3 regions of the Mesorhizobium sp. BR1-1-13 genome follow, and region 1 is predicted to be linked to each of the others. Evidence: predicted binding sites of a transcription regulator. Region 1 holds the regulator's gene; each other region holds the start of a gene.
What was found. The regulator PhoB, encoded in region 1, activates phosphate uptake and scavenging genes when phosphate is short. The targets are predictions, from matches to a motif close to TGTCATNNANCTGTCAT.
Positions count from the first base shown of each region.

Region 2: the regulator PhoB is predicted to act here: its motif matches at 994-1,010, upstream of LB533_RS13000 (esterase-like activity of phytase family protein).
Region 3: the regulator PhoB is predicted to act here: its motif matches at 2,385-2,401, upstream of LB533_RS29605 (inorganic phosphate transporter).

Region 1 covers NZ_JAIUIH010000001.1:39,762-44,013, forward strand. The annotation lists gene LB533_RS00210 (ROK family protein) at 1-1,232, shown strand, start outside; gene phoB (phosphate regulon transcriptional regulator PhoB) at 1,240-1,929, opposite strand; gene phoU (phosphate signaling complex protein PhoU) at 1,949-2,656, opposite strand; gene pstB (phosphate ABC transporter ATP-binding protein PstB) at 2,682-3,485, opposite strand; gene pstA (phosphate ABC transporter permease PstA) at 3,482-4,252, opposite strand, start outside.
Region 2 covers NZ_JAIUIH010000004.1:471,296-475,547, forward strand. The annotation lists partial or broken gene LB533_RS12995 (trimethylamine methyltransferase family protein) at 1-779, opposite strand, end outside; gene LB533_RS13000 (esterase-like activity of phytase family protein) at 1,130-2,620, shown strand; gene LB533_RS13005 (MATE family efflux transporter) at 2,789-4,252, shown strand, end outside.
Region 3 covers NZ_JAIUIH010000024.1:4,829-9,080, forward strand. The annotation lists gene LB533_RS29590 (efflux RND transporter permease subunit) at 1-336, opposite strand, end outside; gene LB533_RS29595 (efflux RND transporter periplasmic adaptor subunit) at 333-1,592, opposite strand; gene LB533_RS29600 (TetR/AcrR family transcriptional regulator) at 1,738-2,307, shown strand; gene LB533_RS29605 (inorganic phosphate transporter) at 2,457-4,058, shown strand; gene LB533_RS29610 (3-hydroxybutyrate dehydrogenase) at 4,196-4,252, shown strand, end outside.

The DNA.
Region 1 (4,252 bases):
GAATCCGCCACGACGATCTGCGCCGACGCAACCGGGCGATGGTGATCGCGGCCGTGCGCCGTGCCGGGCAGCCATCGCGCACCGAGATTGCCGCGACCACCGGGCTCAGCCATTCCACCATATCGGCGATCTCCTCCGACCTGATTGGCGAAGGCATCCTGGCGCAGAGCAAGCCGAGCGAGGCCGGTGCGCTGAAACGCGGCCGGCCGCAGGTCGGCCTCAGCCTCAACCCTGAAGCCGCGGCGGTGATGACCGTGGTGCTGTCGCTGAATTTCCTCTCCGTCGCAGTCATCGACTATGCCGGGCAGGTGATATCTGAAGAGCAGCGCCGGCTGGACACGCTGACCCTGTCGCGCGAGGCGCTGATCGATGAATGCGTGGCCATCGTCAGGCGGCGGTTCGAAGATCCCGACCTCGACGTCGGCAGCATCGCCCGTATCGCGCTGGCGATCCAGGGCATCACCGACACGGATGCGCGCACCATGCTGTGGTCGCCGATCACGCCGCAGACCGACATCGCCTTCGCCGACATACTGGAGACCGAGTTCGGCATTCCCGCCACCATGGAGAACGATTGCAACATGATGGCGGTGGCGCTGCGCTGGCGCGATCCCCAGCGCTACCGCGACGACTTCATCGCCATCCTTTTGTCGCACGGCATCGGCATGGGCCTGGTGTTGAAGGGTGAACTGTTCACCGGCACCCATTCATCCGGAGGCGAGTTCGGCCACATGATCCATCGCCCCGGCGGGGCGCTCTGCCGCTGCGGGCGGCGCGGCTGTGTCGAGGCCTATGCCGGGAACTATGCCATCTGGCGCAACGCTAGGCAGCTTGGCGAGGACACCGAGCCCGTCGACGTCAGCGACGCCGACATGCGCACCCTGGCGGCCTCGGCGCGCGAAAAGGACGGGCCGGAGCGCGAAGCCTACCGCAAGGCCGGCGAGGCGCTGGGCTATGGCCTTGGCAGCCTGTTCGCCCTGATCGATCCGGCGCCGGTCGCCATGGTCGGCGTCAGCGCGGCCGCCTTCGACCTGATCGAGCCGGCATTGCGCGAGGCGATCGCCCAGACCGCCGGCGGCCAGCACTCGAAATCGATTTCCTTCGACACCGAGCCGAACGAACTGCCGCTGATCCGCGAGGGTTGCGCCATGCGCGCGCTGACCTTCGTCGACCAGGAAATTTTCGCGCCGGGGGCACAAGCGAAATCAGGCATAGGCGAGAACGTTGCGTGACATATCCCTAGTCTTCGCGGATCGCATACCCCGCGCCCCGAATGGTGCGGATCACGTCAGGCATGCGGCCATTGTTGACCGCCTTGCGCAGCCGGCCGACATGCACGTCCACCGTGCGCTCGTCGATATAGATCGTTTCGCCCCAGACATTGTCGAGCAGCTGACTGCGCGAGAACACGCGGCCCGGGTGGCGCATCATGAATTCGAGCAGGCGGAACTCGGTCGGCCCGAGCCGGATCTCGCTCTTCTTGCGGTAGACCCGGTGCGATTCACGGTCGAGCACGATGTCGCCGACCTTGAGCACGCTGGACAGAACTTCGGGCTTGGCGCGGCGCAGCAGCGCCTTGACGCGTGCCATGAATTCCGGGGTTGAGAACGGCTTGACTAGATAGTCGTCGGCGCCGGTGGAGAGACCGCGCACCCGGTCGCTTTCCTCGCCGCGCGCCGTCAGCATGATGATCGGCAGCCGCTCGGTCTCGGGCCGCATCCGGAGACGGCGGCAGAGTTCGATGCCGGAAACCGCCGGCACCATCCAGTCGAGCACAAGAAGGTCAGGGACATTCTCCTGCAAGCGGATCTCGGCTTCGTCGCCGCGCGTCACCACCTCGACCTGATAACCCTCCGATTCCAGATTGTAGCGGAGCAGCACACCCAGCGGCTCCTCGTCCTCCACCACCATGATGCGTGGCGCGATCATCGACTGGTCACCCCTGCCGTCACGCCGCTGGCGCCGACATCGCCGTCTCGTCCTGCTTCGGGCGATTGGCGGGCAATTGCGTGCCGGTCAGCACATAATAGGCATTTTCGGCAATGTTGGTCACGTGATCACCGATGCGCTCGAGATTCTTGGCGCAGAACAAAAGATGCGTGCAGGCGGTGATGTTGCGCGGATCCTCCATCATGTAGGTCAGCAGCTCGCGAAACACCGATGTGTATTTGACGTCGATGCGTTCATCGTCGGCGCGCAGCTTGGCAAGTGCCGCGGAATCGCGCGCCGCATACTCCTCGATCACCCCTTGCACCTGGATCAGCACCAGCTGCGCCATGACATCGATGGAGTGCGACAGGTCGCGCGGCGTGGCGGCCAGGCCGACGGTGCCGACGCGCTTGGCGATGTTCTTGGCGAGATCGCCGATGCGTTCGAGATCGCCCGCCATGCGGATCGAGCCGACGACATGGCGCAGATCGTCCGCCATGGGCTGCCGCTTGGCGATCAGGGTGATGGCGCGGTCGTCGAGTTCGCGCTGGCGCGCATCCATGATCGCGTCGTCGGAGACGACGCGCTGGGCGAGCGCGTTGTCGGAATTCAGGAGCGCCTTGGTGGCGCCGCCGACCATCGATGAGGCGAGATCGCCCATGTCGCGGATCAGCCTGCTGATCTGTCCGAGATCTTCGTCAAAGGCTGCGACTGTATGTTCGGCCATGATCTTGGTCCTCGTGTGCGTGGGATCAGCCGAAGCGGCCGGTGATATAGTCCTGCGTGCGCTTCTCGCGGGGCGACGTGAAGATCTTCTCCGTGCGGTCGAACTCGACCAGCTCGCCCAGATACATGAAGGCGGTCTGCTTCGATACGCGCGCCGCCTGCTGCATGTTATGGGTGACGATTACGATCGTATAATCGGCCTGCAGCTCGTCGATCAGTTCCTCGATCTTGGCGGTCGACAGCGGATCGAGTGCCGAGGCAGGCTCGTCGAGCAGGATGACCTCTGGCTTCACGGCCACCGTGCGGGCGATGCAGAGGCGCTGCTGCTGGCCGCCCGAAAGGCTGAGGCCACTGGCGTTGAGCTTGTCCTTGACCTCGCTCCACAGTGCCGCGCGCTTCAGCGCCTGCTCGACACGGCCGTCCATCTCGGCCTTGCTGAGCTTCTCATAGAGCCTGACGCCGAACGCGATGTTCTCGTAAATCGACATCGGGAACGGCGTCGGCTTCTGGAACACCATGCCGATCTTGGTCCTGAGCAGGTTGAGGTCCTGCGACCGGTCGAGGATGTTCTGGCCGTCGAGCAGCACCTGGCCCTCGGCGCTCTGCTTCGGGTAGAGCTCGTAGATGCGGTTGAAGACGCGCAGCAGCGTCGACTTCCCGCAGCCCGAAGGCCCGATGAAGGCGGTGACGCTGCGCTCAGGCAGCGACAGGCTGATATCCTTCAGCGCCTTCGACTGGCCGTAGTAGAAATTGAGGTTCTTGACCTCGATCTTGGCTTTCTCGACCGCGACTTCGGGCGTGTTCAACTCGGTGGACAACATCGGTTTCATCTGTCCTCTCTGCGTCCGGTAAGGCTGCGGGCGAAGATGCTCAGCCCGAGAACCGTAAGGGTGATTATGAGTGCGCCGGTCCACGCCAGCTGCTGCCATTCCTCATAGGGGCTGAGAGCGAACTGGAAGATGGTGACGGGCAGGCTGGCCATCGGCGCGTTGAGATTGCTCGACCAGAACTGATTGTTGAGCGCGGTGAAGAGCAGCGGCGCCGTCTCGCCGGAAATGCGGGCGATGGCCAGCAATATGCCGGTGACGATGCCCGACAGCGCCGCACGGTAGGCGACCGAGCGGATGACCACCCAGCGCGGCGCGCCGATCGCGGCGCCGGCCTCGCGCAGGGCGTTCGGCACGAGGTTGAGCATGTCCTCGGTGGTGCGCACGACGACCGGGATGACCAGGATGGCCAGCGCGACGGCGCCGGCGATCGCCGAGAAATGCCCCATCGGCCGCACCAGGAGTTCGTAGACGAACAGGCCGACGATGATCGAGGGTGCCGACAGCAGGATGTCGTTGATAAAGCGCACGATGGTGGTGAGGCGCGAGAAGCGGCCATATTCGGCCATGTAGGTCCCAGCGAGGACACCGATCGGCGTGCCGACGATGACGGCGATGACGGTCATCATGATACTGCCGTAGATGGCGTTGAGCAGGCCGCCGCCATCGCCTGGCGGTGGCGTCATTTCGGTGAACACCGAGAGCGAAACACCCGACAGGCCCTTATAGAGCAGTGCGCCGAGGATCAGCGCCAGCCAGGCCAGGCCGAT
Region 2 (4,252 bases), on a different contig from region 1:
AACACGAACGGGAACTTGTCCGAAAGGGTCAGTTGCGCCCGGTTGACGGCGTAATGGCGGAAACGGTTGTCGATGTCCTGCGGCTCGATACAGGGTCCCAGCATATGCAGGACGTCGAAATGCTGCACCAGCTTGATGAGTTCCTCGAAGGCGGCCAGCGTTCCGGGCCGCCGGCCGCGCTCGAGATCGGTGACGTTCGGCGCGCCGGACCCAGCCAGGAAAGTCATCGAACCCAGTTCGAGCGGCAGGTCGCGGGCACGTGCGCCGGCATGAGCGTGGATCGACCGCGGCGCCGAGGCCAACGCAGCCGCCACCATGTCGCGGCCGATCCGCACCATGTCGGTGTCGGGGTCGACCAAGGCGCCGGCGCGGGCGAGCAGGTCGCGCGCCTGCGGCAGCAGAACCGTGATGCCCAGCTCTTCCAGCACGCGCAGCGCCGTGTCGTGAATCGAGGCGACCTGATCGTCCGAAAAGATCGGCTGCGGCAGGAACGGGTTCTTCAGCGAGCGGTAATTGGGCCGGCGGCTGCTCTCGCTGCCGGCCTCGCCGATGCGTCCCCGTCGGCGCTCGCGCCTGCTTTCGCGTGCCGCGTCATCGATCATCCGGAAACCTCCCCATTGCCGCATCGCCTTGCCCAAGGGATCATAAGGCGAAGCCGGAATGACACGCGCCGGCCGCTCCGTGCCGACAATGTGCACGCAAAGCGCCGTTCCTTCCTCGGCAAAATCGTCATCCACCAACGCCAGCGCGACGCTCTTGCCGATCGTGTGGCCAAAGCGGCCGGAGGTGAGAAGCCGACGCGCCGCGGTAGTGAGACTTCAAGGCTTTCCCCCCGGACTGTCAGAAACCGGCACGATATGCGTAATGTACATAAGCGTCTAGTGCTGCGAACAGCTCCTGGACACGTCGAACCTGTGTCGGAACGATCGATTTCCGGCGCGGCTGCACTTCCCCAGCAGCGTCGCGGCGGGCCGACGCGAATGCGTCACCAACTGTCATGCAAGCATCATGTTCGCGCCTTAGACCGCTTGCCGAGGGCACAAGCGGCCCTCCAGGGCGGCAGCCTCGCCGCCCCCAAGGCAACCTCAATATTCCGCCGTCCCGGCACTTTGTCATCAAGGGGATATCCATGACGCATCTACGCTCATTCTCGTTGCGGCTGCTGGCCGCCGCGCTGGCGGCTTCGGCCGTTTCGCTGCCCGCCTTCGCCGACAGCGCGGCCAGCGTCGGCGGCGCCAGTTTCGTCAACAAGGGGCTGGTGGGGGTTGGCCGCATCCCGGCCGGCCAGCGCGACAGGTTCGGCGAGACCTTCGGCTCCGGTTCCGGCATGTCGATCGACACCGCGGGCTGGACGCATGATGCCGGCACCTACAAGGGTTCGCTGTGGCTGCTGCCCGACCGCGGTTATAACGTCGTCGGCACCACCGACTACCGCCCGCGCCTCAACACCATCAACATCGAGTTCGCCCCGGCGGCGCCAGGTGCCGCGCCCGCGGCCGGCCAGGAGCAGACCGGCGTCAAGGCGACGCTCGCCGACACCATGCTCCTGACCGACGACAAGGGTGCCGACGCCAGCGGTCTCGACCCGCTGAACGGCGTGCGTCCCGCCGCCGGCGACATGCCTGTCCTGCCGCAGGCCGATAACGGCAAGCTCGCGCTCGACAACGAGGCGATCGTGCGGCTGCCCGACGGCACCATGCTCGTCTCCGACGAATACGGTCCCGACATCTACCGCTTCTCCGCCGACGGCCGTCTGATGTCGGCGACCCAGCCTCCGGCCGCGCTCGTGCCGATGCGCCACGGCACGGCCAATTTTGCTTCCGACAATCCGGGCCCAGGTGCTGCCGAACCCGATCCAAAGGATCCCGAGACCGGCCGCCAGAACAATCAGGGCCTCGAAGGCATGGCAATGACGCCGGACGGCAAGTTCGTGATCGCGGTTTTGCAGTCGGCGACCCGGCAGGACGGCGGCGATTCGGCCTCGACGCGCCAGAACACCAGGGCGCTGGTCTATGACGCCTCCGATCTTGCCCATCTCAAGCTGGCACATGAATACGTCGTGCCGCTGCCGGTGTTCAAGGACGCCAAGGGCAAGACCAAGGTGGCTGCGCAAAGCGAGATCGTGGCGCTGTCGGATACCGCTTTCCTGATTCTGGCGCGCGACAGCGGCAACGGCCAGGGCCTGAAAGGCGAGGAGTCGCTGTATCGCAAGATCGACATTGTCGACCTTTCCGGCGCGACCGACATCGCCGGCGGTCCCTTCGATGCCGCCGATAAGCCGGTGGCGCCCAAGGGCGTGCTCGATCCGTCGGTGACGCCGGCAAGGCTGACGCCGTTCATCGACATCAACGACAAGGCCGAGCTTGCCCGCTTCGGCCTGCACAATGGCGCGCCCAACGACAAGGACAACCTCTCGGAGAAGTGGGAGGCGATGTCGCTGGCGAGCGTGCTCGATCCGAAGCTGCCCGACGACTATTTCCTGTTTGTCGCCAACGACAACGACTTCCTCGCCCAGGACGGCTTCCAGGTCGGCGCGCCCTACAAGGCCGAGGACGGCGCCGATGTCGACACCATGTTCCTTGTCTATCAGGTCACGCTTCCCGGCCTCGCCAGGAAGTAAACATCTTACCGGAGGCGCCAGGCGGCGCCTCCGGCCCGACAAGCATGATCGGATGCATGACGGCATGCCTTGCCCGCCGTCGCTCCTTTCGCAAGGGTGCATCCCGGTCGGGCCTGCGGTATCCTGCGTGCCGGACTCAAAAGAACCAGCTTTGCCGGATTGCCCGCCATGGATGAAAAGATGCCCGCGCGCCGGCGCACCGGTGACCTGACCAGCGGCCCCATTCCGCGCACGCTCCTGCTGTTCGCCCTGCCGGTGCTCGGCTCCAACGTGCTGCAATCGCTCAACGGCTCGGTCAACGCTGTCTGGGTCGGCCGCTTCCTCGGCGAATCCGCGCTTACCGCCACCTCGAATGCCAATCTGGTGCTGTTCCTCATCCTCGGCACGGTGTTCGGCATCGGCATGGCGGCTACGATACTGGTGGCGCAATCGGTCGGCGCCCGCGATCTCCCCGAGGCACGCCGCATCGTTGGTACCAGCGCCACCTTCTTCTTCTTCGTCTCGGTGCTGTTCGCCGTCTGCGGCTGGATCTGGGTCGACGCCATTCTGGGCGCGCTCGGCACACCGCCCGACGCCTTGCCGCTGGCGCGCTCCTATTTGCGCATCATCTTCGTCGCGGTGCCGATGATGAACCTTCTGTCCTTTGTCATGACGGTGCTGCGCGGCGCCGGCGATTCGCGCACGCCGTTCTTTTTCATGGCGCTCGCCGTCGTGCTCGACATCATCTTGAACCCACTGCTCATCCGCGGCATCGGGCCGTTTCCAGAGCTCGGCATCGCCGGCTCGGCAACCTCGACGCTTGTGGGCCAGACAGTGAGCGTCATTGCCATCCTGATCGTGCTCTACGTCCGCAAGCATCCGCTGCGTCTGGCCGGCGCCAATCTGGCGCTGCTGCGGCCGGACCCCGCCTTGCTGCGCGTCGTCGTCTTCAAGGGCGTTCCGATGGGTTTGCAGATGATCGTGATTTCGGCCGCGGCCCTGACGGTGATGGGCATCGTCAATTCCTACGGTTCGCAGGTGGCCGCCGCCTACGGCATCGCCGCGCAGTTATGGACCTACATCCAGATGCCCGCGCTCGCCATCGGCGCGGCCGTGTCCTCGATGGCGGCGCAGAATGTCGGCGCCGGCCGCTGGGACCGCATCAGCCGCATCGCAGCGTCAGGCGTCGGCTTCAACCTGGTGCTGACCGGCGCTCTCGTAGCACTTCTATGGGTCTTCGACCGCTCGATCCTCAGTCTGTTCCTGAGCCGCGACAGCGCCGCGATAGACATCGCCGCTCACATCAACAACGTCGCGTCCTGGTCGTTCATCCTGTTCGGCGTCACCATCGTGCTGTTCGCCACCGTGCGCGCCACGGGCGCCGTGATGCCGCCGCTGGTCATCCTGGTGATCTCGGTGCTGGTCGTGCGCACCGGCTTTGCCTATTTCATGCGGGATGTGATCGGCGAGGAAGCACTGTGGTGGAGTTTCCCCGCCGGCTCGATCACCTCCCTGCTGCTGGCCGCGGCCTACTACCGTCTCGGCGGCTGGCGCACCCTGCACATGATCGAGAACAGGCCGGCCGCCGGCGAGCCGCCCGACACCGGGCTCGGCGTGCCGCGCCAACGCGCGCATCTTTCCCCCGAGACGCCG
Region 3 (4,252 bases), on a different contig from region 1:
GACCTTGGACAGCACCTCGGTCAGCGCGACGTCCGGGTTGGAGCCGAGCTTCATCTGCACCGTCACGGTGCTGGAGGACGGGCGGCTCGACGACGTGACGTAATCGATGTTCTCGGTCGAGGCGACAGCGCGCGCGATCGGAGCGGAAATGAAGCCCTGGATCAGATCGGCGCTGGCGCCCGGATAGGCCGTCGTGATGGTGATCGCGGTTTCGTCAACCTTCGGATACTGGCGGATCGACAGGCTGAATATGCCCTGGAAACCCAGGAGCAGGATCATGCATGCAAGGACCGTGGAGAGGACGGGCCGGCGAATGAAGAGATCGGAAACGCTCATTGCTGGTCGGCCTGCTTGTTCGCCGATTTGGTTGGGTCGATGGTGTTGTCGACGTTGACGGACATGCCGTTGAAGAGGCGATTCTGACCTGCCGTGACAACCTCATCGCCCGCCTTGAGGCCCTCGACGATCTCGACCATGCCCTCGTTGCGGCGGCCGGGCTTGACGAACACCTGCGACAGGACCAGGGCAGGCTGCTCGCCCCCCGCGGCCGGCTTGGCCGCTTCGGCCGGTTTGGCATCGGCCGCGGGCTTGGCGTCCGCCGGCTTGTCGGTCGCCGCCGCCGCGGGCTGCGCCTCCGGCTTGGTCGGCTGCGCCTCGGCGGGCTTCGCCGGGTGCACCACGAATATGTAGTCGCCATAGAGGCTGGTGGTCAGCGCCGTCTGCGGCAGCGCCAGCACATTCTGCTCCTCGGGCAGTTCGACACGCACTTGCACGAACTGGCCGGGGGTCAGCTTGCCTTCGGGATTGGCGACTTCCGCCCGGATGTTCACCAGCCGGCTGGACGGGTCGATCTTCGGGTCGATGCCGCGAATGGCCCCGGCAAAAGGCATGTCGCCGCCGCTGAGGCCCAGCCGAACCGTCTGCCCGATCTTGAGCAGCGGCAGTTGCTGTTCGGGAACCGTGAAGTCGACCCGCATCGTGTCGAGATCCTGCAGCGTCACCACGGCGGTGCCGGGCGCCAGATATTGGCCGAGATCGATCTTTGGGATGCCGACGGTGCCAGCGAAGGGCGCCGTCAACTGCTTCTGGTCGAGCACTGCCTGAAGCCTGTTGACCTGGGATGCCGAAGCGGACGCGGCCGCACGTGCGGTGTCCAGGGTCGAGTCCGAGCCGACACCGCGCTTGGTCAGTTCGAGCGCGCGGGTCAGCGATGTCTGATCGAGCGCCGCCTGCGCCTTCTGTGCCGCGAGATCGGCGCGCTCTACGGCGTCGTCGAGTTGCAGCAGCACCGCATTGGCCGCCACTTTCTCGTTGGCATGGAAGGGGATCTCCTTGACGATGCCGGCGGTCTCAACCGTCAGGTCGACACCGCGCACGGCGCGGACCGTGCCGATCGCCTCGATGCCCGGCGTCCAGTTCGACGGCTTGACGATGGTCGTCGACACGGTTGCCGCTGGCGGCTTCATCGTGGCGAAATATTGCTTGATGCCGTTGTCACGCAGGAAATTGAACCCGACGATGCCGCCGACCACGATGACGAGCACGGCCAACACAAGAATGATGATAACGAAACGGAGTATGCGCTTGAACAAGGAAGTCCCCTCAGTCGAAATCCGGCGCGAAGCGCGGATATCGGGACACATATCGACTGCGGGCCCCGATTTCAAATGACCGCGGTCTTACTGTACCGTCTGGACGGTCTTGTCAATTGGGCCTAAGCTTGCGATGGGAGGCGCCATGAAAGCCCAACGAACGAACTCGCGCGAGAGGATTCTCGCTGCGGCGGCGGACGTCGCACGGGAATCCGGCCCCGGTAGCCTGTCCCTGGATGCCGTCGCCAGCCGCGCCGGTGTATCGAAGGGCGGACTGCTCTACAATTTCCCGACCAAGGCCAAATTGATGCAGGGCCTGGTCGAAGGCTATCTGCGCGAATTCGGGCAGGCGCTGGAGACCGCCAGCAGCAACGACAATGGCGCAAATCCGCTCGCCGTCTACATCAGGCTTTCGGCCAAGGATTGCGAGGACAAGCAGCCATCGGCGTCGTGGATATTTTCGGCGATCGCTGAGGATCCGGACTTCATGTCGCCGATAAAGACGTTCAAGCGACAACTCTTCCAACGACTGAAGAGCGAGACGCCGGATCTCAAGTCGCTGCTGGTCTGCTATCTCGCCATCGAGGGCCTGCGCAGCATGAACCTGTTCGACGCGGATGTGCTTTCCCCGGACGAGCGGCAATTGCTGGTGTCGTCGCTGCTGGAAATCGCCGGATCGCCCGATGTCGGTCCTGCCCGGGCCAAGCGACCCTGACGGACCATCAGGGCGATTCGGTTTCCAGGCAACTCCGGACCGACAACCGCCGAGCGCTTTTCCAGGATGTCGCCCCGCGTCATACAGGGTTCATCGTGCGGACATAGCATCATTCCCGGTTCTTTGCTGCAATGCAAAAGGAGCGGGACGTGGTGGACATAGTTTCAAACGAGGCAGGTATTCCGAGACCGGACCACCCGCTCGCGCAATCGGGTGGGGCCAAATGGTTCCTGCCCGTCTTCGGCGTGCTGGTGCTGGTCGGCATCGTCTATGTCGGCTACGCGCTCAGGCAGGACCTGGCTGCCGCCAAGACAGTGCCGTGGATCCTGCTCGGCATCGCCCTGCTGATCGCGCTCGGCTTCGAATTCGTCAACGGCTTCCACGACACCGCCAATGCGGTGGCGACCGTCATCTATACGCGCTCGCTGCCGGCCGAATTCGCCGTCATGTGGTCTGGCGTGTTCAACTTCCTCGGAGTCCTCACCTCCAGCGGCGCTGTCGCCTTCGGCATCCTGTCGCTGCTGCCCGTCGAACTCATCCTGCAGGTCGGCTCTTCCTCCGGCTTTGCCATGGTGTTCGCCCTGCTGGTCGCGGCGATCCTGTGGAATCTCGGCACCTGGTTCCTCGGCCTGCCGGCCTCGAGTTCGCACACCATGGTCGGTTCGATCATCGGCGTCGGCCTCGCCAACCAGTTCACGGCGCCCGCCGGCAGCGCCACCAGCGGCGTCGACTGGTCGCAGGCGACCAATGTCGGCACGACCCTGCTGGTGTCGCCGGTCGTCGGGTTCTTCGCCGCTGCCGCCCTGCTCTATGCGATGAAGCTTCTGGTGCGCAATCAGGCTCTCTATGAGGCGCCGAAGGGCAACACGCCGCCGCCATGGTGGATCCGCGCGCTGCTGATCTTCACCTGCACCGGCGTCAGCTTCGCGCACGGCTCCAATGACGGCCAGAAGGGCATGGGCCTGATCATGCTGATCCTGATCGGCGTGGTGCCGACGGCCTTCGCGCTCAACCGCACACCCGACATCAACTATCTCGAAGCCTATAAATCCGCTTCGGCCGGGGTCGAGCAGGCCCTGGGCAAATATATCAAGCCGGGAATCAGCGTCACGGATGCGAAGGCGACTGTGCAGGATGCCGTTCGCACACGCACCTGGAACGACCAGACGACGGTCGCGCTGCAGACCTACATCCACAACACCACCGCCGGGCTGCAGCCCTACGCCTCGGTCGAGACGGTGCCCACCGACCTCGTCAGCAACGCCCGCAACGACATCTACCTGATCGGCGAGGCGCTCAAGCTGATCGACAAGAAAAAGCTGCTGCCGATGGAGGGTGCCGACCTCAAGGCGGTCACCGATTATCACAAGGCCGTCGACAACGCGACGAAGTTCATCCCGCTGTGGGTGAAGATCGCCGTGGCGTTGGCGCTCGGCCTCGGCACCATGGTCGGCTGGAAGCGCATCGTCGTCACCGTCGGCGAGAAGATCGGCAAGAGCCATTTGACCTATGGTCAGGGCGCCGCGGCCGAACTCGTCGCCATGGTGACCATCGGCATGGCCGACAGGCTCGGCCTGCCGGTGTCGACGACCCATGTGCTGTCGTCCGGCGTCGCCGGAACCATGGCCGCCAATGGCTCGGGCCTGCAATGGTCGACGGTGCGCAACCTGCTGCTCGCCTGGGTGCTGACGCTGCCATGCTCGATCACGCTGGCCTTCGTGCTGTTCATCGTCTTTCGCCAGGTGTTCTGAGTCGGCGCAGCCACTTTCAGAAAAAAGGCAGCGCCGGTCGCCGGCGCTGCTTTTTTCTTTGCGCGAGGCTCTGTCATTGTCATGCTGCGACGCACAATTATATCGTCATCTTCCGTCCCACTTCTCGCGAGATCGCCATGGCTTCCCTGTCTTCGAAAAACGCCCTCGTCACCGGTTCGACCAGTGGCATCGGC